Regions from separate parts of the Rahnella variigena genome, predicted to be linked through region 1. Evidence: predicted binding sites of a transcription regulator. Region 1 holds the regulator's gene; each other region holds the start of a gene.

The links. Region 1 encodes CRP, which controls carbon source genes, mostly activating them, when cyclic AMP is high. Its sites were predicted from a motif close to ATGTGANNNNNNTCACAT; they were not measured.
Region 2: CKQ54_RS17445 (DeoR family transcriptional regulator) is a predicted target of CRP. The motif match lies at 4,136-4,153, and genes of this name have one in related genera.
Region 3: CKQ54_RS21140 (2-hydroxycarboxylate transporter family protein) is a predicted target of CRP. The motif match lies at 4,489-4,506, and genes of this name have one in related genera.

The regions. Positions count from the first base shown of each region.
Region 1 is NZ_NSDJ01000001.1:355,032-362,877, forward strand. Features, by position in the region: gene CKQ54_RS01790 (YheU family protein) at 1-13, shown strand, start outside; gene CKQ54_RS01795 (phosphoribulokinase) at 157-1,026, shown strand; gene CKQ54_RS01800 (amidohydrolase) at 1,032-2,216, opposite strand; gene CKQ54_RS01805 (MFS transporter) at 2,232-3,422, opposite strand; gene CKQ54_RS01810 (LysR substrate-binding domain-containing protein) at 3,616-4,527, shown strand; gene CKQ54_RS01815 (OsmC family protein) at 4,529-4,936, opposite strand; gene crp (cAMP-activated global transcriptional regulator CRP) at 5,300-5,932, shown strand; gene CKQ54_RS01825 (YccS/YhfK family putative transporter) at 5,994-7,846, shown strand, end outside.
Region 2 is NZ_NSDJ01000001.1:3,786,569-3,794,414, reverse strand. Features, by position in the region: gene CKQ54_RS17460 (ABC-F family ATPase) at 150-1,745, shown strand; gene moeB (molybdopterin-synthase adenylyltransferase MoeB) at 1,929-2,690, opposite strand; gene moeA (molybdopterin molybdotransferase MoeA) at 2,693-3,934, opposite strand; gene CKQ54_RS17445 (DeoR family transcriptional regulator) at 4,180-4,413, shown strand; gene tsgA (MFS transporter TsgA) at 4,489-5,685, opposite strand; gene CKQ54_RS17435 (isoaspartyl peptidase/L-asparaginase family protein) at 5,961-6,968, shown strand; gene CKQ54_RS17430 (dipeptide ABC transporter ATP-binding protein) at 6,965-7,846, shown strand, end outside.
Region 3 is NZ_NSDJ01000001.1:4,581,798-4,589,643, reverse strand. Features, by position in the region: gene proW (glycine betaine/L-proline ABC transporter permease ProW) at 1-117, opposite strand, end outside; gene proV (glycine betaine/L-proline ABC transporter ATP-binding protein ProV) at 114-1,310, opposite strand; gene CKQ54_RS21150 (response regulator) at 1,899-2,612, opposite strand; gene CKQ54_RS21145 (ATP-binding protein) at 2,605-4,257, opposite strand; gene CKQ54_RS21140 (2-hydroxycarboxylate transporter family protein) at 4,578-5,933, shown strand; gene CKQ54_RS21135 (NlpC/P60 family protein) at 6,128-6,688, shown strand; gene mgrA (L-glyceraldehyde 3-phosphate reductase) at 6,737-7,777, opposite strand.

The sequences.
Region 1 (7,846 bases):
GCAAGACTGGTAAACACGATCATAAAATGGATTTGGACAGCCTGTCCCTCTGCGAATAATTATGGTAACAATGGGATTAATTATGCGCTTTGTTTCCGCCTGCCCTGAATGACCTGAAGGGCAATATGGCGTGACGTTTAAGGAGTAAGCCCGACTATGTCAGCAAAACATCCTGTTATAGCAGTTACCGGCTCCAGCGGAGCAGGCACCACCACCACCAGCCTGGCATTTCGTAAAATATTTCAGCAGCTTGGCCTGCGTGCCGCTGAGCTGGAAGGCGACAGCTTTCACCATTTCACCCGCCCTGAAATGGATGCGGCAATCCGCAAAGCCCGTGACCTCGGACGTCACATCAGCTATTTCGGACCGGAAGCCAACGACTTTGGTCTGCTGGAAAAAAGTTTTATCGAATACGGTAAAACCGGTACCGGTCGTTCGCGCAAGTATCTGCATACTTATGACGAAGCGGTTCCCTACAATCAGGTGCCGGGCACCTTTACGCCGTGGCAGGCGCTGCCGGAACCGACTGACATTTTGTTCTACGAAGGCCTGCACGGCGGCGTTGTCGCAGACAAAATTGACGTTGCCGCGCAGGTTGATTTACTGGTCGGCGTGGTGCCCATCGTTAACCTTGAATGGATTCAGAAACTGGTGCGCGATACCGGCGAGCGCGGACATTCCCGCGAAGCAGTGATGGATTCTGTAGTGCGTTCGATGGATGACTACATCAGTTACATTACGCCGCAGTTCTCGCGCACGCACATCAACTTCCAGCGCGTACCGACAATCGATACTTCCAACCCTTTTGCCGCTAAAGCCATTCCTTCACTGGATGAAAGCTTTGTGGTGATCCACTTCCAGGGGCTGGATGACATTGATTTCCCGTATCTGCTGGCGATGTTGCAGGGTTCGTTTATCTCGCACATCAAAACGCTGGTGGTGCCGGGTGGAAAAATGGGGCTGGCGATGGAACTGATTATGGCGCCGCTGGTGCAGCGCCTGATGGAAGGGAAAAAGATCGAGTAACGGACTCAGGCGTCGTTCATCAGCAACTGAAGGATAAACCCGACATGCAGCGCGACGCCAGTCTGTAACGCCTCTTCATCGAGACGAAAACGCGGATTATGTACGCCGTAAGTCGCGCCAATTTTTTCATTCCCGCTGCCAATAAACAGAAAACACCCCGGCACTTTTTGCTGGTAGGAAGAGAAATCCTCTCCGCCAAACAGCGGCTGAGTAACTTCGCGCAGCGCCTGCGGTCCCAGCGTTTTTTCAATCACCTGACGCGCTATCGCACAGGCCTCAGGATGGTTGTGACCGTTCACATAGCCGCGTGTCCAGCGCAGTTCGTATGTTGCGCCATGCGCTGCAGTAATTCCGGAAATGATCTGCTCCATCACCTGCGGCACCTGTTCGCGCACGTTGCTGTGATGCGTCCGCAGCGTTCCGGCGAGCTTCACCCGCTCCGGGATCACGTTATAACTTTCGCCCGTCTGGAAGGTTGCGATAGTCAGCACCGGCACCTGAAGCGGATCAATACGGCGCGCCACAACGTTTTGCAGTGCGGTGACGACTTCCGCGCCGATCACCACCGGATCGATACACAAATGCGGCATAGAACCGTGGCCGCCTTTGCCGGTAATGGTGATGTCGAAATTATCCGTTGAGGCACAGAATACCCCCTCTTTCAGCCCCACTTCACCGGTCGGAGAATTAGGCATCACGTGAAGGCCGAAGATTTTCTCAACGCCATCCAGCACGCCTAAATCCACCAGTTCCTGCGCCCCGCCCGGTGGCACTTCTTCAGCATGCTGGAAGATAAACCGCACAGAACCATGCAACTCAGACTGACATTGAGTCAGCACTTTTGCCGCACCCAGCAACATTGCGGTGTGAGCATCATGACCACAGGCGTGCATCACGCCGGGGACCGTTGAGCAGAAAGGTTCATCGTTCTCTTCCTGAATCGGCAGGGCATCAATATCCGCCCGCAGCGCATATACCGGCCCCGGATGCGCCCCTTTCAGATCGGCAATCACGCTGTTGGGCGTCAGATGTGTCAGGGTCAGACCGCCGAAACTTTCCAGCTGCTGAGTAATGTATGCCGCCGTTTTATGCTCCTGAAAAGAGAGTTCAGGATGGGCATGAATATGTCTGCGCCAGCGCAGGACGTCCGCTTTGACTTCAGCCAGCATTGCTTCGAAATTAAAAGTCACCACTCTTCTCCTCAGTTAAGCCACATCGCGCATTGGCGCACGAGGTTTTATTGCCAGCGGCAGGATAGCCAGACCGGCCACCACCATCGCCAGCGCCAGAAATACAAACGTAGAAAGGTAACCGTGGCTGGCGGTGATGAGATATCCCATCGCAATCGGCGCCACAAATCCGCCGAGAGTCCCGCCGGTATTAATGATCCCCATCGCCGCGCCCATGACGTCAGAAGGCAGGCGTTTCATCGGCAGCGTAAAGACGGTCACAAAGGACGCCATCAGGAAAACGTAGCCGAGGAACAGGAACAACCCGGCCGTAACCGCCGATGCCGACGTAAACACCAGCCAGATACACAACGCACTGAGCAGTGCGCAGCAGAAAATCACTTTCGGCTCTTTGCCCTGCATATAGCGTCCGACCAGCCAGCCGGTTGCCAGTGAAGAAATCCAGATACCCAGCCCGCCGGTCGCGACCACCATGCCTGACACGTCGAGTGACATACCGCGCTGCTGGACGAGATATTTTGGCAACCACGCCATCAGGCCGTAAGACGGAATGTTGATGCAGAAAATTGAGACAAACAGCAGCAGGACAATCGGGTTTTTCAGCAACTCCCGATAACCAGTTTTCGCGCCGGTACGGGCTTGTGCTTCCGGCGGATTGGGCACAAAAATCACAATCGCTACGGCGATGGCAAAAGCCAGCAATCCGAGAATGGAGAACGATCCGCGCCAGCCAAGATGATCCAGGCTGTAAACCGCAATCAGCGGTCCGGCAGTCATCGCCAGTCCGGCGGAAGACAGCAAAATCGACTGCGCAAAGGTTCGCTTCTCAACTGCGAAATTAGACACTACCGCTTTGGCGCAGGACGCAGGATAGCCGGAATGGCCGACGCCGGAGAGAAACCGGAACGTGACCAGTAATCCCAGGCTGAGGCCCAGCGTTCCGAAACACAGCGCGAAGCCGCCCAGCAAGAACAGCGACATACCGAGCACTTTTTTGTAGCCGAACCGGTCATTCAGCCAGCCCGCGGGGATCTGAAACAGCGAATAGGCCAGGAAGAAAATACCGGTGATATACCCCAGCTGTTCAGGTTGCAGATTAAATTCGCGCTCGATGGGCAGCAGCGCAAAACCCATCACTGTTTTATCGATATACACCACGGCATAACCGACAAATAGCAGGAAGATCATCAGGGAACGACTTTTCATAGCGGATATCCCTTTTTGTTATCACCACGTCAGATTTTCTCACTGCCGGATGAATCGTAAAATGCGACATGCATCACGTAATCAACTGAATAACAACATATTATTTTTCGCGATCCTGACGCTATCAGCTTTACAGCGTGACCATAAGATGCAATTTTTGGGCGGGTGATGCTTTTTACTGATAGGGATCGTGATGCGCTATTTGCCGAAATTACAGCAACTGAAGGTTTTCCAGCAGGTTATCCGCAGCGGCAGTATTCGCGGCGCGGCGCGGGCGTTGAATCAGTCACAACCGGCGGTCAGCAGAACATTGCGTGAACTGGAACAAACGCTCGATACGCAGCTGATCGTGCGTGGCAATCAGGGGATGACGCTGACCGAAACGGGGCGGGCATTTGCACAGCGTATGCAATTTATCCTCGAAGAGCTTGAGCGCGCCGCCGATGAAATTCGCCAGATCGAACAATATTCGCAGGGCTCCGTCGCCATTGGATTTTCATCGCTGCTGGCGCTGACGGTTTTTCCCGGACTGGCAGGAGAATTTAAGACGCAGTTTCCGCAGTCCAAACTGCTGATCAAAGAAGGGCAACTTTCCACGTTATTACCTGCACTGCGCGAAGGGAAACTGGATTTCGCGGTCGGTACCGCCGGGCCGGGATTTCCGCTGGAAGATCTGGTACGTGAGCCACTGTTCAGCGCACCTTTCTGCGTTATCGCCCGGCGTGGACATCCGCTGGCGGGCGCCACGACCTTCGAAGAATTACAAGATGCGCGCTGGCTGTTGCCCGAAACGGATATGGGGTATTACCAGCAAATCAGGTTATCGATGGGAGGATTTCATCAGCCGGCAGCGGAAATGCCGGTGCATACAGATTCGGTGGTGTGCGGGCTAAATATGGTGTTGCAGTCTGATTATCTGACCATTGTGGCGCGGGCGATGAAAGCGCCGTTCGGGCTGGAAGACAGGCTGAGTATGCTCAATATCGATACCCTGCCGCAGGCAGAATACTGTGTGCTTTACTCGCAAAAATCGCCGCTGACGTTTGCCGCGCGGCGATTTTTGGATTTATTGCGCAGCCAGTGCCACGCGTATGACTGGTCGTAACTTATTCGACGCTGATCACTTCAAAGCTGTGCGTGATGGTCGCCGCTTTGCCGAGCATCAGGGACACCGAGCAATACTTTTCCGCAGACAGGCTGACGGCACGTTCAACAATCTTATCGGTGAGATCTTTACCGGTGACGATAAAATGCAGATTGATGTGCGTGAACAGGCGCGGCGCTTCTTCGCGGCGTTGTGAGGTCAGCTTGACTTCACAATCACGCACGTCGTTACGGCCTTTTTGCAAAATAGACACCACATCAATCGCGCTGCAACCGCCTGCGGACATCAGCAGCATTTCCATCGGGCTGGGTGCTTTATCGCCCGCATTACCATCCATAGAAATCTGGTGGCCTGACGCTGACTCGCCTAAAAACGTCAGCCCTTCTACCCATTTTACGCGTGCGTGCATGAACTATTCTCCCGGTGAATAAACTCGTCGAATTCCGCTCCCAGAGTACCCTTTCACCTAAAATCTGGCAACGTAACCCGATCGCCATCATGCTGAAGCGAGACAACAGAAGACAGCATTGCAAACCTGTGCTACAAACAAAGCCGAAACATACTTTCCAGTGAATTGCGGTGACGGTTTTCGCGGTTTAAGAACAGAACCCACGGTGATAACGGCAATAATCAGGCTGTTTCACTCCGACACCCGCTTGCAGCATTTCTGGGGAGTTATATGCTGAAAGGGCGCTTTTGATTTTGAAGTGCCATACAGGGAACTCTGAGCCCTGTGATTTTGGGCAGCGATAACAACAGAGGATAATAGCAAATGGTTCTCGGCAAGCCACAAACAGACCCGACTCTCGAATGGTTCCTGTCTCACTGTCATATACATAAGTATCCTTCTAAAAGTACGCTGATTCACCAGGGTGAAAAAGCCGAAACGCTTTACTACATCGTGAAAGGGTCAGTTGCTGTCCTTATCAAGGATGAAGAAGGCAAAGAAATGATACTGTCCTACCTTAACCAAGGTGACTTCATCGGCGAGCTGGGACTCTTCGAAGAAGGTCAGGAACGTAGTGCGTGGGTTCGTGCAAAAACTGCCTGTGAAGTGGCTGAAATTTCTTATAAAAAATTCCGCCAGCTGATTCAGGTTAACCCGGATATTCTGATGCGTCTTTCCGCGCAGATGGCAAACCGTCTGCAAGTGACGTCAGAGAAAGTCGGCAACCTGGCCTTCCTCGACGTAACAGGGCGTATCGCTCAAACTCTGCTTAATCTGGCTAAACAGCCTGATGCGATGACCCATCCGGACGGGATGCAAATCAAGATCACCCGTCAGGAAATCGGCCAAATCGTCGGTTGTTCACGTGAAACAGTCGGACGTATTCTCAAAATGCTGGAAGATCAAAGTCTGATCTCGGCACACGGTAAAACGATTGTCGTTTACGGCACACGTTAATCCCTTAAAAATCGGCGCGGCAGAACACTGTCGCGCCTTTTTTATGGGCTAAGCTTTATCCATGACGCTATGGCGAAGACTGTTTTACCATCCGGAAGTTAACTACGCGCTGCGCCAGACGCTGGTGTTGTGCCTGCCCGTTGGTATCTGCTGGTTGTTCGGCAATCTGCAAATGGGGCTGCTGTTCTCTCTTTGTCCTGCCTGCTGCAACGTCGCGGGCCTGGATACTCCGCATAAACGCTTTTTCAAACGCCTGATAATTGGCGGAACGCTCTTTGCCATGAGCAGCATTCTGCTGCAAGTGATGCTGGAAAGCTGGCACATTCCCCTGCCACTCATCATGTTGTCGCTGGCATTACTGCTTGGCGTAACCGGCGAAATCAGCCCGTTGCATGCGCGGCTGTTGCCCGGCGCGCTGGTGGCGACCATCTTTACACTGAGTATGGTCGGCGTTCGCCCGATATGGCAGGCGCCGGTGCTTTTCGCCGCCGGTACGGCCTGGTACGGATTATTTAACTGGGCGTGGTTTCGCATATCGGAAGAACAGCCGATGCGCGAAACGCTCAGCCAGCTCTATCTGCAACTCGCGGATTACTTCGAAGCTAAATACAGCCTGCTGACGCAACACACCGATCCTGAAACCGCGTTACCCCCGTTGCTGACGCGCCAGCAGCAGGTCATCGACCTGATTGCCCTGCTCTATCAGCAACTGCACATGCTGCCGCAACACGGCCATCATCATCACCATAAAAGACTGTTTCAGCGTTTTCAGGTCGCGCTTGATTTGCAGGAGCACATCACGGTGAGCCTGCATCAGCCGGAAGAAGTGCAGAAGCTGGTGGAAGAAAGCCACGCCGAAGCGGTTATCCGCCGTAATGCGCAGGTGATTTCCGCCCGTCTGCGGGTCATCGCCGACGACATTCTTTATCACCGTTTATCCGAACGGTTTACGATGGCCAACGAGCTGGCCGCGCTGGAGAAAATCGCCGCGCGCAATCCTGAGAATCCGGTCGGCCAGTTTTGCTACTACCACTTCAGCCGCATTGCACGCCTGCTGCGGACACAGCGCCCGTTGTACAAACGTGACCTGATGAACACTCAGCCGCGTTTACCCTTCTGGCCGGCGCTGAAAAGCTATCTTTCCTTCAAATCTGTCGCCCTGCGCAATGCCGCCCGTCTGGGGATCATTCTGGCGATTGGCAGCAGCCTGGGGCTGTTCTTTAATCTGCCCAAGCCCTACTGGATTTTGCTGACCATCATGCTGGTGAGTCAGAACGGTTATAACGCCACGCGCGTGCGGATCCAGCACCGTGCGCTGGGCACGCTGGCCGGATTGCTGATTGCCGCCGGTTTGCTGAAGCTGGAATTACCCGAAGGCATCACGCTGATGTGTATGCTGATCGTCACGCTGGTGTCGTATACGGTGCTGCGTAAAAACTACGGGCTGGCGATGGTCGGCATGACCGTGACGGCGGTATATACCCTGCAACTGCTGGCGATGAACGGCGTGCATTTTCTGGTACCGCGGCTGGTGGATACGCTGATCGGCTGCGCGCTGGCGTTCGGCGGCACCATCTGGCTGTGGCCGCAATGGCAGAGCGGATTACTGCGTCAGAACGCGCACCAGGCGCTGGAAACCTATCAGGATGCTATCCGCTTACTGCTTGAGGAAAATCCGGATACCTCGAAGCTTGCTTACACCCGCATGCAGGTCAATCAGGCGCACAACAAGCTTTTCACGTCACTGAATCAGGCGATGCAGGAGCCCGGCTTTAACTCGCATTATCTGGCGGATATGCGCCTGTGGGTGACGCACAGCCAGTTCATTGTCGAGCACATCAACGCAATGACCATTCTCGCCCGCGAGCATTACATGCTGCCGGAGAAACTGGCGACGGAGTATTTACAGACCTG
Region 2 (7,846 bases), 3.4 Mb from region 1:
TTTTTTGTTTTTATTTCCCCACGATGATTGAGTGTGCAGGGAACTTTTTTAGCTATTGCGCGAAAAATGTACACAAGGGGAGGCGATCCCAACGCGCCGTTGTGGCATAATGCGCGCCAAATCACATTTCCCAATTAAGAGCGAGCGTTGTGCTAAGTACTTACAACATCACCATGCAATTCGGCAGCAAGCCGTTATTTGAAAACATTAACGTGAAATTTGGCGGCGGTAACCGTTATGGCCTGATTGGCGCGAACGGTTGTGGCAAGTCCACTTTCATGAAGATCCTCGGTGGCGATTTAGTGCCTTCTGGCGGTAACGTCGTTCTTGATCCGAACGAACGTCTGGGTAAATTACGCCAGGATCAGTTCGCCTTCGAACAGTTCAGCGTGCTGGACACCGTGATCATGGGCCACACCGAATTGTGGGAAGTGAAGGAAGAGCGCGACCGCATTTACGCCATGGCGGAAATGAGCGAAGAAGACGGCTACAAAGTGGCTGATCTGGAAGTCGCTTACGGTGAAATGGACGGCTACAGCGCAGAATCCCGTGCCGGCGAACTGCTGCTGGGCGTAGGCATTCCTGTTGAGCAACATTATGGTCCGATGAGCGAAATCGCGCCGGGCTTTAAACTGCGTGTGCTTCTGGCGCAGGCACTGTTCTCCGACCCGGAAATTCTGCTGCTCGACGAACCAACGAACAACCTGGATATCGATACTATTCGCTGGCTGGAGCAGGTGCTGAACGAACGTAACAGCACCATGATCATCATTTCGCATGACCGTCACTTCCTGAACATGGTGTGTACGCACATGGCGGATCTGGACTACGGCGAACTGCGTGTTTATCCGGGCAACTATGATGAATACATGACGGCGGCAACGCAGGCTCGTGAACTTCTGACAGCTAATAACGCCAAGAAGAAAGCGCAGATTGCTGAACTGCAATCGTTCGTCAGCCGCTTCAGCGCCAACGCCTCTAAATCTAAACAGGCAACGTCCCGCGCCCGTCAGATTGATAAAATTCAGCTCGATGAAATCAAAGCATCCAGCCGTCAGAACCCTTACATGCGTTTCGAGCAGGACAAAAAACTGTTCCGTAATGCGCTGGAAGTGGAAAAGATCACCAAAGGTTTCGACAACGGTCCGCTGTTTAAAAACCTCGGCCTGATGCTGGAAGTCGGCGAGAAAGTCGCGATTCTGGGTGCCAACGGTATCGGTAAATCGACCCTGCTGAAAACGCTGGTCGGTGAACATGAGCCGGAAAGCGGTTCAGTGAAATGGTCTGAAAACTCTAAAATCGGTTATTACGCGCAGGATCACGAATACGAATTCGACGATACCCTGAACGTATTCGACTGGATGAGCCAGTGGAAATCCGAGAAAGACGATGAGCAGGCTGTACGCGGTGTGTTAGGCCGTCTGCTGTTCGGTCAGGACGATATCAAGAAGAAAGTGAAAGTGCTTTCCGGTGGTGAGAAAGGTCGTATGTTATTCGGGAAACTGATGATGCAACGTCCAAACATCCTGATTATGGATGAACCAACTAACCACCTTGATATGGAATCCATCGAGTCACTGAACATGGCGCTGGAAATGTACGAAGGAACGCTGATCTTCGTTTCCCACGACCGTGAATTCGTCAGCTCACTGGCAACGCGTATTCTGGAAATGACACCGACCCGTGTGATTGATTTCTCTGGTAACTATGAAGATTACCTGCGTAGCCAGGGCATCAACACCTGATTCGCTTCATCCTTCGCGTTGTCTCGGCGTTGGCTGCCTTTACTCACCCCGGTCACATACTGATGTATGTGACCGGGGATTTGTTCAGTTGCCGCCTTGATACAACTCGAATGATTTAGAGGTTCTTATTATTTAAAAACCGCCGCCGATAAAGGCGGTTTTTTTGTGTCTGGATTTACCGATTCAACAATCACCACACACTTCACAATGCGGATCTTTGATCAGTTTCATTTCGCGAAACTGCAACGTCATGGCGTCGAACATCAGCAGTTTTCCTCGTGGGGTTTCGCCAAATTTTGTCAGCAGTTTGATGGTTTCCATCGCCTGCAAGCTGCCGATGGTGCCGACCAGCGGGGCCATGACGCCAGCTTCCACGCAGGTCAGTGCATTTTCACCGAATAACCGGCTCAGGCAGCGATAGCAGGGTTCCTGCGGCTGGTAGGTAAATACGCTGAGCTGACCTTCCATACGGATAGCGGCGCCGGAGACCAGCGGTTTTTTCTGCGCGAAACATTCACTGTTCAGCTGATTACGCGTCGTGACATTGTCGGTGCAATCCACCACCACGTCGCAGGCGGCGATCAGTTCGCGTAATAAATCGTCATCCGCCTGAGCATTTACCTGATTTAAGCGGATGTGCGGATTGATTGCCGCCAGCGCTATGGCGGCGGAGTCGACTTTCGGCATCCCGATCCGCGCGTCAGTGTGCAGCGTCTGGCGTTGCAGGTTTGAGAGCGATACCGTATCGAAATCCAGCAGCGTTAATGTGCCGGTGCCTGCCGCCGCCAGATATTGCGCGGCGGCGCAGCCTAAACCTCCCAGCCCGACAATCAGCGCGTGGCTGGCTTTCAGCTGTTCCTGCGCATCAAAATCAAACCCTTTCAGTACTATCTGGCGGTTATAGCGCATGGTTTCAGCGTCCGTCAGTTCCGGCAGAGTCGCCATGTTCAGCTCCGCAGCAGCGCGTTAAAAGGCTCGACTTCAACGATTTCGCCAGCCGTAACATTGTCGCGTTCACGCTCAAGTACGATAAAACAGTTAGCCTGGCTGAATGAGCTGAAGACGTGCGATCCCTGATGGCCGGTAGTGCGCACTTCCAGCTGACCTTCTGCATTGGTGCTGAAAATACCGCGCTGGAAATCGAGGCGTCCCGGCGATTTTTTCAGCGGCGTTACGGCTATCGCTTTCAGACGTGGCGGGAACTGCCAGGCACTGTGACCGGAAAGCTGAGCGATAAATGGCTGAACCAGCTGATAAAACGTCAGTGCAGCCGACACCGGATTTCCCGGCAGTCCGCAGAACCAGCTGTCTTTCAGTTTTCCGAAAGCAAACGGTTTGCCCGGTTTCATGGCCAGTTTCCAGAAACCAATTTCGCCCAGTTCGTCCAGCATCTGTTTGGTGTAATCAGCCTCACCGACGGAAACACCGCCGCTGGAAATCACCAAATCGGCAAATTCATTGGCTTCTTCAAACGCTTTACGCAATGCCTGCGGATCGTCGCGGATAATGCCTAAATCCAGCACCGTACAGCCGAGTTGCTCGAGCATCAGACGCACGGCAAACCGGTTCGTGTCATAAATCTGGCCTTCCTGCAGAGGCGTACCGACAGGTTGCAGCTCATCACCAGTGGAAAATACGGCGACTTTCAGCGGCTTCCAGACCTGTACCTCAGTCACGCCAAGGGATGCCAGCAGCGGTAATTCTGCTGCACCCAGACGCACGCCAGCAGGCAAAACGCTGTCGCCTTGCTTAATGTCGTCACCGGTCAGGCGGATATTCTGGCCTTTTTGCGCCGTTGCAGTGAAACGTATTCCCGCGTCTGAAACTTCTGCCTGTTCCTGCATGATCACTGTGTCGGCACCGGCCGGAACCGGCGCACCGGTCATGATGCGGATACAGGTTCCGGCAGGCCATTCGCCATGAAAAGGCGCGCCGGCAAAGGCTTTTCCCGCCACCGGCAGGACGGCGCCCTCGTGCAGGTCTTCAATGCGCAGGGCATAACCGTCCATCGCGGAGTTATCAAAAGGCGGGACAAAAATCGGGGAAAGCACCGGCGCCGCAGTAATACGGCCAGCGGCGCTTGCCAGTGGCAGAGATTCGGCATCCTGCGCTGTTTTTTTCGGAACGTAAGCGCGCATTTTATCCAGCGCTTCCTGAAGTGAGATCAAACCTGCAGTGTTGAATTCCATCAAAATTCCTTAGTGATTCAGCCCGGGCACGCGGGCGTACTCACCGGCGACGGACGGGAAAATGGGGCATGCGCATAGTATGACAGAGAATCGGGACGAACCAAAAACCGCTGAAGGCGTAAAAACTTCGTGGGGATTTCTGAAAAATTGAGATCGATCCCAAAAATACGGATGTAACGCGGTTATCATAGTTACCGTTATTTGTGATTTGTGTCACATATCTGTCATATACACAGGAATAACCGGTGCTTAAAAAAAATCGCCATCAGGCCATCCTTCAGTTGGTAGAACAACATGAAGTGTTACAGGTTAGCGAACTGGCACAATCGCTGGATGTGAGTCTTGAAACGATCCGACGTGACTTGAGTGAAATGCAGGACAAGGGATTGATTTTACGCCGCCATGGACGCGCGCGTCGTCTGGCCGCTCAGCCAGAAACATCCTGGCTAAACAGTTTGCAGCGCTGCCCGCAGCTTTAAAGGCGCAGCTAAATAAGAAAAGGGAAGGCTTTTATGCCTTCCCTTTTTTATGCATGAATTTATGCGTAGTAAATGTTATGCCGCCATTTCGCGGTGGATTTTTTCCGCTTTACTGCGCACACCGGCGATGATCACCGCCAGCACCAGCAGAACGTAAGATACGGTCGCGATATTCAGCGCCCAGAACAGGCCGTATTCGCGATAAATGAATGATGAGAAGGAAGCGAAAATCAGCGTACCGACGGAAGCCGTCGTCAGCAGCGCAGAGGTCAGCGTAGGAGGTGAGTTTTTCACCTGCAGGCTGCCGTAGCTCATCAGGCCGGAGAACATACCGGAGTTACAGAAGCCGAACAGGCCAACCGCAATCATCACCAGCGTGGTGTTTTCGTTGTGTGTCACCACAAACAGGCTGATTAACCCGACGATGGCCGACGCAAACAGGAAGGTACGCAGTTTCACAAAACGCACGGTGAACTGGTTCAGGAACAGGCCAATCGCTTTCACCATCCAGTAAGTGGTGATGTAGATCGCCGCTTTGTCAGTGTCCAGACCGAAATGCTCATGCAACCAGCTTGGCATCCACAGGGTGAAAACCAGTTCGCTGAAGACGAAGGCGAACAGGGCAAAACACAGCACGTACGCCGCGAAGCCCCACGGCTCTTTCGCTTCCCGCTCGCTTTTCGCCACTTTTTCCGGCTGCGCAACGGTCGGGAATTTCTGACCCACACACAGCAGGATCATCAGCACGCTCAGCGTACCCATGATGCCGTACATCGCCAGCCAGCTCGCGCCATGCTTGAACAGGAAACCGAGCACCAGAGACAGCGTCATGCCGGAAAGCGCAAAGAAGAAGTCGGTGAAGATTAAGTTGGCGGAACGCTTTTTCGGGTCGTCATTAATACGCACAACCAGATAGCTGCCAATCGACATCATCAGGCCAGCTGTCGCACCAATCAGGAAAACGCCGATGCCGAACAGGGTAATCGACGGCATCACGAACAGCGCGATACAGGTCAGGATGGTGACAATTGACCCGGTGATCAGCTGCTTGCCCAGATCGAACTTACGCATCAGGATGCCACTGATCATAATCGGCAGGAATAAACCGATGTTCATCAGTGAGAACATGAGGCCGATAAAGGCCGGATCTTTATTAAAAGCCGTCGCGACTGGCCCGATAACAATACCCAGAGTGGAGACGAGTCCCCCTGTAAAAAAGTAACTTAGCCACGAAATCACATTAAGACGCGGGCGGTTATAAACAGTTTCCATAAACTGATTTCCTAAAAAGAGAAAATAAAAAGTCGCGGTAAGCTTATCCAGAGGTGCTTTTGCCGCGATTAGGACGTTTATTATTGCTGTTCTCTGGTGATTTGTCCCGCATGTATATTCAATTGCAGCATTTGTTTTTCCTAAACAATCTAAGCAATTAGCGCCATTTTGGTGGCGATGCATTTCTGCTTTACATACTGTAGCGGGCTAAATATAGTCAAAAAACAGGTCAACATCTTCCATACATAAATACAACATCGAAAGGTGCAGTGCTAATGAGTTCTTCTACTGATAATTCAGCGGCTTCCGTTTCGAACAAGAAGCGTCCGGTCATCGCTATTCATGGTGGTGCCGGGGCAATAACCCGTGCGGCAATGAGCGCCGAAAAAGAACAACTTTACCTGGCCGAACTGGAAAGGATTGTCAGTGCCGGGCAGGCGATTCTGGCCGCGGGGGGCAGCGCACTGGACGCCGTAACTGAAGCTGTGCGCCTGCTGGAAGAATGCCCGTTATTTAATGCCGGTAAAGGTGCGGTATTTACCCATCAGGGTACGCATGAATTAGATGCCTGCATTATGGATGGCCGCACGCTGGATGCCGGTGCGATTTGCGGCGTCAGCCATATCCGCAATCCTGTTATGACCGCCCGTAAGGTGCTGGAAAACAGCCCGCACGTCCTGTTCACCGGTGCAGGCGCAGAAGATTTTGCCCGTGCCAGCGGTCAGGAAATGGTGGAACCGGCGTATTTCTTCACTCAGGAACGTTATGACCAGTTGCAGCGCGCCATCGCCGCGGATACCGGCGTAATGCTCGATCACGACGGGGCGACTCTGAATGCTTCAGGCGACCCGATTGATCCGGAACGTAAATTTGGCACCGTAGGCGCGGTGGCGATAGATGAACTCGGTAATCTGGCGGCGGCAACATCGACCGGCGGAATGACTAACAAACAGGCCGGACGCGTCGGTGATTCGCCGATTATTGGCGCCGGTTGTTACGCCAGCAACAATACGGTGGCGATTTCCAGCACCGGCACAGGTGAAGTGTTTATGCGTACCGTCGCTGCTTACGACGTGGCGGCGCTGATGGAATACGCCGGTTTAACGCTGGCAGAAGCGACACACAAAGTGGTGCAGGAAAAATTGCTGCCACTGGGCGGGAGCGGCGGGATGATCGCCGTCGATAAATTTGGCAACGTGGAACTGCCTTTCAACAGTGAAGGTATGTATCGCGGCTTTGCCCGCGTGGGCGAAGCACCTGTCGTCAGTATTTACCGCTCATGACCCATTCCCAGACTCTGCCTCCCGACCACGTTCTGGCGGTCAGCCAGCTCAGCGTGCAGTTCGCGCATGAAGGGCAAATCATCCCGGCGGTGAATCAGCTCAGTTTTCACGTGAAGCGCGGCGAAACGCTGGCGATAGTCGGTGAATCCGGCTCAGGTAAATCCGTTGCCTCGCTGGCGCTGATGCGTCTGGTGGAGCAGGGCGGCGGGCAGATCACCCAGGGTGAAATGCAATTTCGCCGTCGTAACGGTGAAGTCGTTGATCTGATGGCAGCAACGCAACCCGCCATGCGCAGCCTGCGCGGTGCGGACATGGCGATGATATTTCAGGAACCGATGACCTCACTCAATCCGGTATTTCCGGTAGGTGAGCAAATTGCTGAGTCTATCCGTCTGCATCAGAATAAAGATCACCGCGCCGCCCGTGCCGAAGCCTTACGCATGCTGGATCTGGTGCGTATTCCTGAAGCCAAAAATATTCTCGACAGCTATCCGCATCAGCTTTCCGGCGGTATGCGCCAGCGGGTGATGATCGCGATGGCGCTGTCGTGCAAACCCGCGTTACTGATTGCCGACGAACCGACCACAGCGCTGGATGTGACCATTCAGGCGCAGATTTTACAGCTGATCCGTGTGCTGCAAAAAGAGATGCACATGGGCGTGATTTTCATCACCCACGATATGGGCGTGGTGGCGGAAATCGCCGATCGCGTTCTGGTCATGCATCAGGGTAACAGCGTGGAAACCGGTGACGCGGGCGCGATATTTCGTACACCGCAACAGCCCTACACGCAGACGTTACTGGCGGCCGTGCCGAAGCTCGGATCTATGGCCGGTAAACCACTGCCCGCCCGCTTCCCTGCACCCGACCAGCAGGAA
Region 3 (7,846 bases), 4.2 Mb from region 1:
TGCAATACCGCCACTGGCGTTATCGGCACTCCACGGATCGACGGACGGATCGAGAGCCTGTGCCTGAGCGGCCTGTGCGTGCTGTGTCATCGTGTTCGTTACGGTTGAAGTGCTCATTCGTTACCCCCTTCTTTGTCCAGAGCCTGAAGCAGCATGGCTTTGGAAATAATGCCGATATAGTTATTGTCCTCATTGATCACCGGTACGGCACAAGGCGCGGCGGCGACATGAGAAATCAGTTCGCTGAGCGGCATGTCTGCCTGCACGGCTGCCGGAGATTCCAGCAGGGCGCTTTCCAGCGACTGATTGGCTTTAAGCGCAGTTTTCAGGGATTCAATCGACACCACGCCGATGAATTTCTGTCCACGTTCAAGCACATAACCATATTCACGGTCTTCGTCTTCAAGCAGCTTAAGGGCGGCACGGGGACCAAAACCGGGGGTTTTACGAATAAGTGTGCCACGACGGCGGGCAATGTCTTTGGCACTGAAGACCTGACTGATATCGACACCGCGGAAGAAGGTGCGCACATAGTCGTTGGCCGGATTATTAAGAATGTCTTCCGGCGTGCCGACCTGCACCACTTCGCCGCCCTGCATAATGGCGATGCGGTCGCCGATGCGCATGGCTTCGTCGAGATCATGAGAAATAAACACAATGGTGCGCTGATGCTGAGCCTGAAGCTTCACCAGCTCATCCTGCATTTCAGTACGAATTAACGGATCGAGTGCCGAGAAGGCTTCATCCATCAGCAGAATGTCGGGATTATTGGCCATGGCGCGGGCTAAACCGACACGCTGGCGCATACCGCCCGACAGTTCATCAGGATAAGAGTTGGCATAGTTTTCCAGCCCGACCTGACGCAGGGCGTCAATCGCTTTGGCATTGCGCTCTTCGACCGGCACACCGGCCAGTTCCATACCAAACGCGGTGTTATTCAACACGGTCAGGTGTGGCATCAGCGCAAAGGACTGAAAGACCATACTGATTTTACTACGGCGCACCTGGCGCAATTTTGCTTCTGAGATTTTGGCGATATCTTCGCCGTCGATCAGGACTTCGCCACGGGTGGGCTCTATCAGACGATTGAGAAGGCGTACCATGGTGGATTTACCGGAACCGGATAACCCCATGATGACGAAAATCTCGCCTTCTTCAATGGCCAGACTGGCATTCTTAACGCCAAGTGAAAGACCGGTTTTCTCAAAAATTTCTTCTTTACCCTTGCCTGCATCAATCATCTTGAAAGCGCGATCCGGGTTTTCGCCAAATACCTTATAAAGATTCTTTACTTCGATTTTAATTGCCATGCAATGTGCATTCCTTGGATATAAATAGCCGTATCGGCTCGATGTCTAGTTTTTGTGTTGGACCGTATAAGATTTTGCCTGTAACAAAATAGTGAACGCTTTATACCCTAACACATCGAAATTCTGAGACAAGTCTCAATGTTTCTGAAGAATATTCGTGATTGTGTTTCGGGTTACGTATTTGTGTGTATCGGGCTTGTCTAATTTTGTCTGGATCCGCTGACATTTAATGACAATTTTCAGGGCTTCATAGCGGGCGGTTTTTCGCTGCATTTAAATTAAGTATATTATTCAGAATATATATTTAAGTGATTGTTTTTAATTGTTTTATTTTATGATCTTGTTGTCGATTTTTTATCATTAATAATTGCAGGGAATTTAACCGGGAAATGCGAATTTTTTGCGCAGACTTTACAGGTGTAAATAGTGATTTCAGGGAGGGTGATTACCGGTGAATTTACCGGTTGTCTGAAAGAGGAAATTGAGTTGATATAATGGCAGGATTCGGCGGGCAGAGGGCGTAATTTGCCGGTGCTGACACCGGCGATGAACGTGAAATTCGTCACAGAAAAAAGAGGAAATTCAGCCTCAGGCCTCAGAATTTTTTGTGATGGCTATTTTCCGGTACAGGCGCCGGGGATGGCCGATATTTCCGTACTGCATCTCGACGCCGATAAAGCCAATTTCCACGCAATATTCCAGATATCGGCGGCCTGTCGTTTTGCTGATCCCGACTTCCTCAACGACTTCTTCAACCGACCAGCTGACGTCCGGTTTCGCGTTAAATGCGCGCTGAACCAGTTCGAGCGTATTGGGCTCGATCCCTTTGGCAGAAGGGGCTGCCGGTGTATCGCTGGCGGGCAGATTGAACAACTTATCCAGAGCCCGCTGATCGACGACTTTCACACTACGCAGCGTTTGCACCAGTTGCATAAAACGTTCCAGTGAACTTTGCAGCCGGTGGAAAGACACCGGTTTGATAATGTAATCGAACGCGCCGCTCCGCATCGCCTGACTACAGGTTTGCATATCGCTGGCAGCGGTAATGAAAATCACCGAACAGTCGAAACTTTTCAGCAGCGGGCTGTCGATTAAATCTACACCCTGGCCGTCCGGTAAATAGTTATCGAGCAAAATCAGCCGTGGCTCATGCAGGCGCAACAACGAGCGCGCCTGTTCCAGCGTGGCGGCGATGCCCACGACACGCAGATTGAAATTTTGCTCGATAAAATCGCGGTGCAGACCGGCCAGATGCGGCTCGTCTTCCACAATCACGACATCGAGAGCGCTGCTGTTATTCATGATACGTTCCTGTTAAAGCCTCAGCCGGGTACGGGATAAAGACTGAAAATATCGTACCTTGCGGCGTGTTGTCTGAGATTTCGATGCTGCCACCGGCCTGACGGACATATCCGGCCACCAGATAAAGCCCGATACCATGTTCCGCGCCGGTCGTGTCGTGGTCGCCTGAGGGCTTGCTTGTCACGCCCTGTTCAAACAGACGCGGTTTCAGGGCATCATCCACGCCGCTGCCCTGATCGGCGACTTCAATCAGCAGCTCCTGATTCCTGTCTGAAATATACAGTTCGACCGGCACAGAAGGCGTGAGCGCGTTGAGGGTGGCATCCACGGCGTTATCCAGCAGATTACCGACCACCGACATCAGCTCGGTTTCAGTGATAGCCGCCGGAATGCGGGTGAGCTGGCAGGCGGGATCGAAACTGAGTTCAACGCCTTTTTCGCGCGCACTGACGTATTTCCCCAGCAGCAGGCCGCAAAGTGCAGGCGAAGTGAAGCGCGCCGAGACAAAATCCAGCACCGCCTGCGCACCTTCCGACTGCGCCTGAATATAGTGCATCGCATCGTCGTAACGCTGCATTTGCAGCAAACCCGCCAGTGTCGCGGTCCAGTTCAGCTGTTCGTGGCGCATGATGCGCAGATTGTCCGCGTAGCGTTTCACCTGACTCAGCTGGCTGCTCAGCGTATTTATGTCGTTTTTATCGCGGAAACTGAACACCCAGCCGCTTTCTTTACCCGGTTCCAGTTCTATCGGGACGCGGTTGACGATCACCTGTCTCTGATTGAGCACCGTAATCTGATCATGCTGGCTGTTATTTTCACTGATACCGCTTTGCGTGAAGAAGGTGGGCGGTGTCTCCAGCACCTCATTAAGTGGTTTACCCAGCAGTTCATTTTCAGGCTGATGGATATCAAGCAACTCGCGTGCGGCGCGGTTAATGGAAATCAGCTGTTTTTGGGCATTAACTGCGAATACGCCTTCGTACATGGCTTCCAGCAAGGCTTTTTGCTGGCGAACCAGCAGCGCGATATCTTTGGGTTCCAGCCAGAACATCTGTTTTTTAACGTTGCGGGTAAACATCCACGAAAAAATAAACAGCAGTAATAAAAGAAGCAAACCGTATAAACCGGCCTGCGCCAGACGATGGCCGTTAATATTATCAATATAAGAAGTGAGGTAGCCGACGGAGACAATACCAATGACCCGATTATTCTCATCCAGGATCGGCGCTTTACTGCGCAATGAAACACCTATGCCGCCTTGCCGGACGGAAATAATGGTTTTCCCCGCCAGCACCTCTGCGTTATCACCGCCAATCATCGGCAGGTCGATCCGCTCCGGTGATTGTGAATGATAAAGATGCAGCTCGCGGTTATCGCCGATGACGATATAACTGGCATCGCTTTTATCGCGTAAAGGCTGGATAAGTCGTGCGATCCCGGTGGTATCCCGCGCCTTAACCTTCTGCGCCAGTCCCGGCATCAGCGCGATTTCACTGGCCTGAACCCGTGCGCGCTGGCCGAGGTCGTGATGCAACTGACGATCGATGATATGAAATAAAATAGCACCCAGCAGTGCCAGCAACAGGCAGGAAAATACCACCAGAGATAAAAAGAGTTTTACCTGAAAAGGCATGCGGAGTTTCATACGGCCTGCTGCAAGATTAACGTAAAGATACACATTGAATAAGCGTACCACGGGGCAGTAAGGGCGGTAATCGGACAAAGACAGAGTTGTGAACAGGCAATATAAATAGTGATGAATTCACTCAGTGATTACAAGGGTAATAGGGCTTTTTACTACAAATCTGATAATCCTTATAAATCAAATAACATTAACTCCATAAACACCATAATAACCTTAATCCCTGCGGTTTTAATTTGAACAAACTCACATCCGGCTGACCTGCTGTTTTCTTATCCTCAGAACATCAATAAGAAAAGTATTTATAAGAAAGAGGCAATGCCATGAGCACAACCGACGATTCCTACATCGCAGTCAAAGAAAAGAAAACCTCCGGCCTCTCGGCCAGGCAAAAATGGTGGCACATTCTAGAAAACTACAATATAGGCATTATCCCGCTGCCTTTTTTCCTGCTGGCCGGTGTGCTGATCCTGCTCGACTGCCTGAACGGCAAATTACCCAGCGACATTGTGGTGATGGTTGCCACGCTGGCCTTCTTCGGTTTTGCCTGTGGCGAATTCGGCAAACGCTTACCCGTCGTCGGCAAACTCGGCGCGGCGGCGATTTGCGCCACCTTTATTCCTTCGGCGATGGTGCATTACGGGTTACTGCCGGACGTCGTGGTGGATTCCACGGTCAAATTCTATAAATCCACCAATATTCTGTATCTCTACATCTGCTGCATTATCGTCGGCAGTATCATGAGCATGAACCGCCAGGTGCTGATCCAGGGCTTTATGCGCATTTTTGTGCCGATGTTATGCGGTGAAGTGGTGGGCATGATTGCCGGAATGGCGATGGGCACGGTGTTAGGTTTACCGCCAATGCAAACCTTCTTTTTCCTGATCCTGCCGATCATGGCCGGTGGCGTAGGTGAAGGTGCGATCCCGCTGTCGATGGGTTATGCGACGATTTTGCACATGGAACAAGGTGTGGCGCTGGGGCGTATTCTGCCGATCGTGATGCTGGGCGGTCTGACGGCAATTGTGCTGGCGGGCGTGCTGAATCAGCTGGGGAAACGTTATCCGCATCTGACCGGTGAGGGGCAGCTGATGCCGTCGAAAAAAGGTGAGCTGGGCAGCGGTACTGACAAATTCGAAGGAAATCCGGGCGTGAATGCGCTGGCCTGTGGCGCGCTGCTGGCGATCCTGCTTTACATGGTCGGGATGCTCGGTCAGAAGTGGATCGGCCTGCCCGCGCCGGTCGGCATGTTATTCGCGGCAGTACTGGTAAAACTGGCAAATGGCGTTTCACCGACCATTCAGCACGGCTCGATGACGGTGTATAAATTCTTCCGCACTGCAGTGACCTATCCGGTGCTGTTCGCGGTGGGCGTGGCGATCACGCCGTGGCAGGAACTGATCAACGCTTTTACCCTGCAAAACCTCCTCGTGATCGTGACCACCGTGCTGGCGCTGGTCGGCACCGGTTTTTATGTCGGCAAGAAAATCGGTATGCATCCGATTGATGTGGCAATTGTTTCCTGCTGCCAGAGCGGGCAGGGCGGCACCGGCGACGTGGCTATTCTGACTTCCGGTAACCGTATGACGCTGATGCCTTTCGCGCAAATCGCTACCCGCATCGGTGGTGCAATCAACGTTTCTGTCGGATTATTTGTGCTGGCGAAGTTCTTTTCATAATCCCCGTAACAGCCCCTTTCACCGAAGGGGCTGGTTTCACTGAGAAAAAATCCCCAGTCCAAAACTGGACAGAAAATAGCCAGATTATTTCACTTTATCTGGTTATTATTTGCGCACTCAGAGACGAGTCACCCGCCCCGAGAGCCGGTTCCCACGTAAGGAAGAGCATTATTTTTTAACGAAAGAATCCACGCATGTTCCGTATTAAATCTCTTGTTTCTGCCTTACTGCTTCTTGTAGCCGGTTTATTCAGCACCCATTCCTTTGCTTTTGATATGCCTGAAGAGTTTGAGTCTATGGATACCTATAAATTTTTCCATAGCGAGCTTTTTGATGGAAAGGGATCCACCATCACTGCGGTCAACACCGGCAATTCAGAAAATATTAAAAGTGCGCTGCTGGCTGAATATCCGCGCTGGAAAGGGACGCATTATCGCTGGGGTGGAACCACACACAAAGGCATCGATTGTTCGGCGCTGATGCAACATCTCTTCCGGGATTCCCTGCAAAAACGCCTGCCGAGAACCACGTTTCAGCAAATCAGGAACGGCAGAAAAGTGAGTAAAAATAGCCTGAAACCGGGAGATTTAGTTTTTTTCAAAACGTCGCCGGGGGATCGTCATGTCGGCGTGTATGTCGGGGATCATCAGTTTATTCATGCCTCGAAAATTGAAGGCGTCACGATTTCATCACTGGATAATCAGTACTGGGTCGAGCATTACGAAACAGCACGACGTTTAGAGCTGATGAGCTAAAAAAAAGCGGATCCTTTTCAGGATATCCGCCTGTTTTACTTTGAATATTTACTTATCTGATGACGCCTGCCACAGATTCAATTCACCATCCGCCACATGTTTATCAATCGCTGCCAGTTCTTCTGCGGTGAAACGCAGATTGTCCAGCGCCTTGACGTTTTCATCCAGTTGTTCAGGACGGCTGGCACCAATCAGCACTGACGTCACGCGGTTGTCTTTCAGCAGCCAGCTCAGCGCCATCTGCGCCATCGTCTGTCCGCGCTGTTGCGCCATTTCATTGAGCAACCGCAGGCTGTTCAGGTTTTCCTCAGACAGCATCCTGGCATTCAGCCCGCGCACTTTATTCCCTTCCACCTGCATCCGCGAACCGTCCGGAATACCGTTGAGGTATTTACCGGTCAGCAAGCCCTGCGCCAGCGGCGTAAAGGCAATGCAACCCGCGCCATTTTGTTCCAGCGTATCCAGCAAACCGCTCTTATCGACCCAGCGGTTCAGCAGATTGTAAGAAGGCTGATGTATGAGCAGCGGGACTTTCAGCTCGCGCAGCAGTTCAGCCATTTTCTGTGTACGTTCCGGCGAATAAGATGAAATCCCGACATACAACGCTTTGCCGCTTTGCACGGCATACGCCAGCGCTGCTGCGGTTTCTTCCATCGGCGTTTCTTCATCCACACGGTGTGAATAGAAAATATCGACGTAATCCAGTCCCATGCGTTGCAGGCTTTGATCAAGGCTTGCCAGCAGATATTTGCGTGAACCGCCGGACCCGTAAGGGCCGGGCCACATGTCATAACCGGCTTTGGTGGAGATAATCAGTTCATCGCGATACGGGGCGAAATCCTGCTTCAGCAAACGACCAAAATTCTCTTCGGCTGAACCCGGAGGCGGGCCGTAGTTATTCGCCAGATCAAAATGAGTGATGCCTAAATCAAAGGCTTTTTGCAGTAATGCGCGCTGGGATTCCAGCTGGCTGACATGGCCGAAGCTGTGCCACAGGCCAAGGGACAGTGCAGGGAGTTTTAAACCGCTCTGACCGCAGCGGCGGAATTGCATGGTTTCATAGCGGGAGGGGGAGGCCTGATACGGCATGATGTTTCCTTCTTTTTAGAGGAAGTAGGGTTATTTTTGAAACACTGTTTTATTGTAACCCTTGAAGAA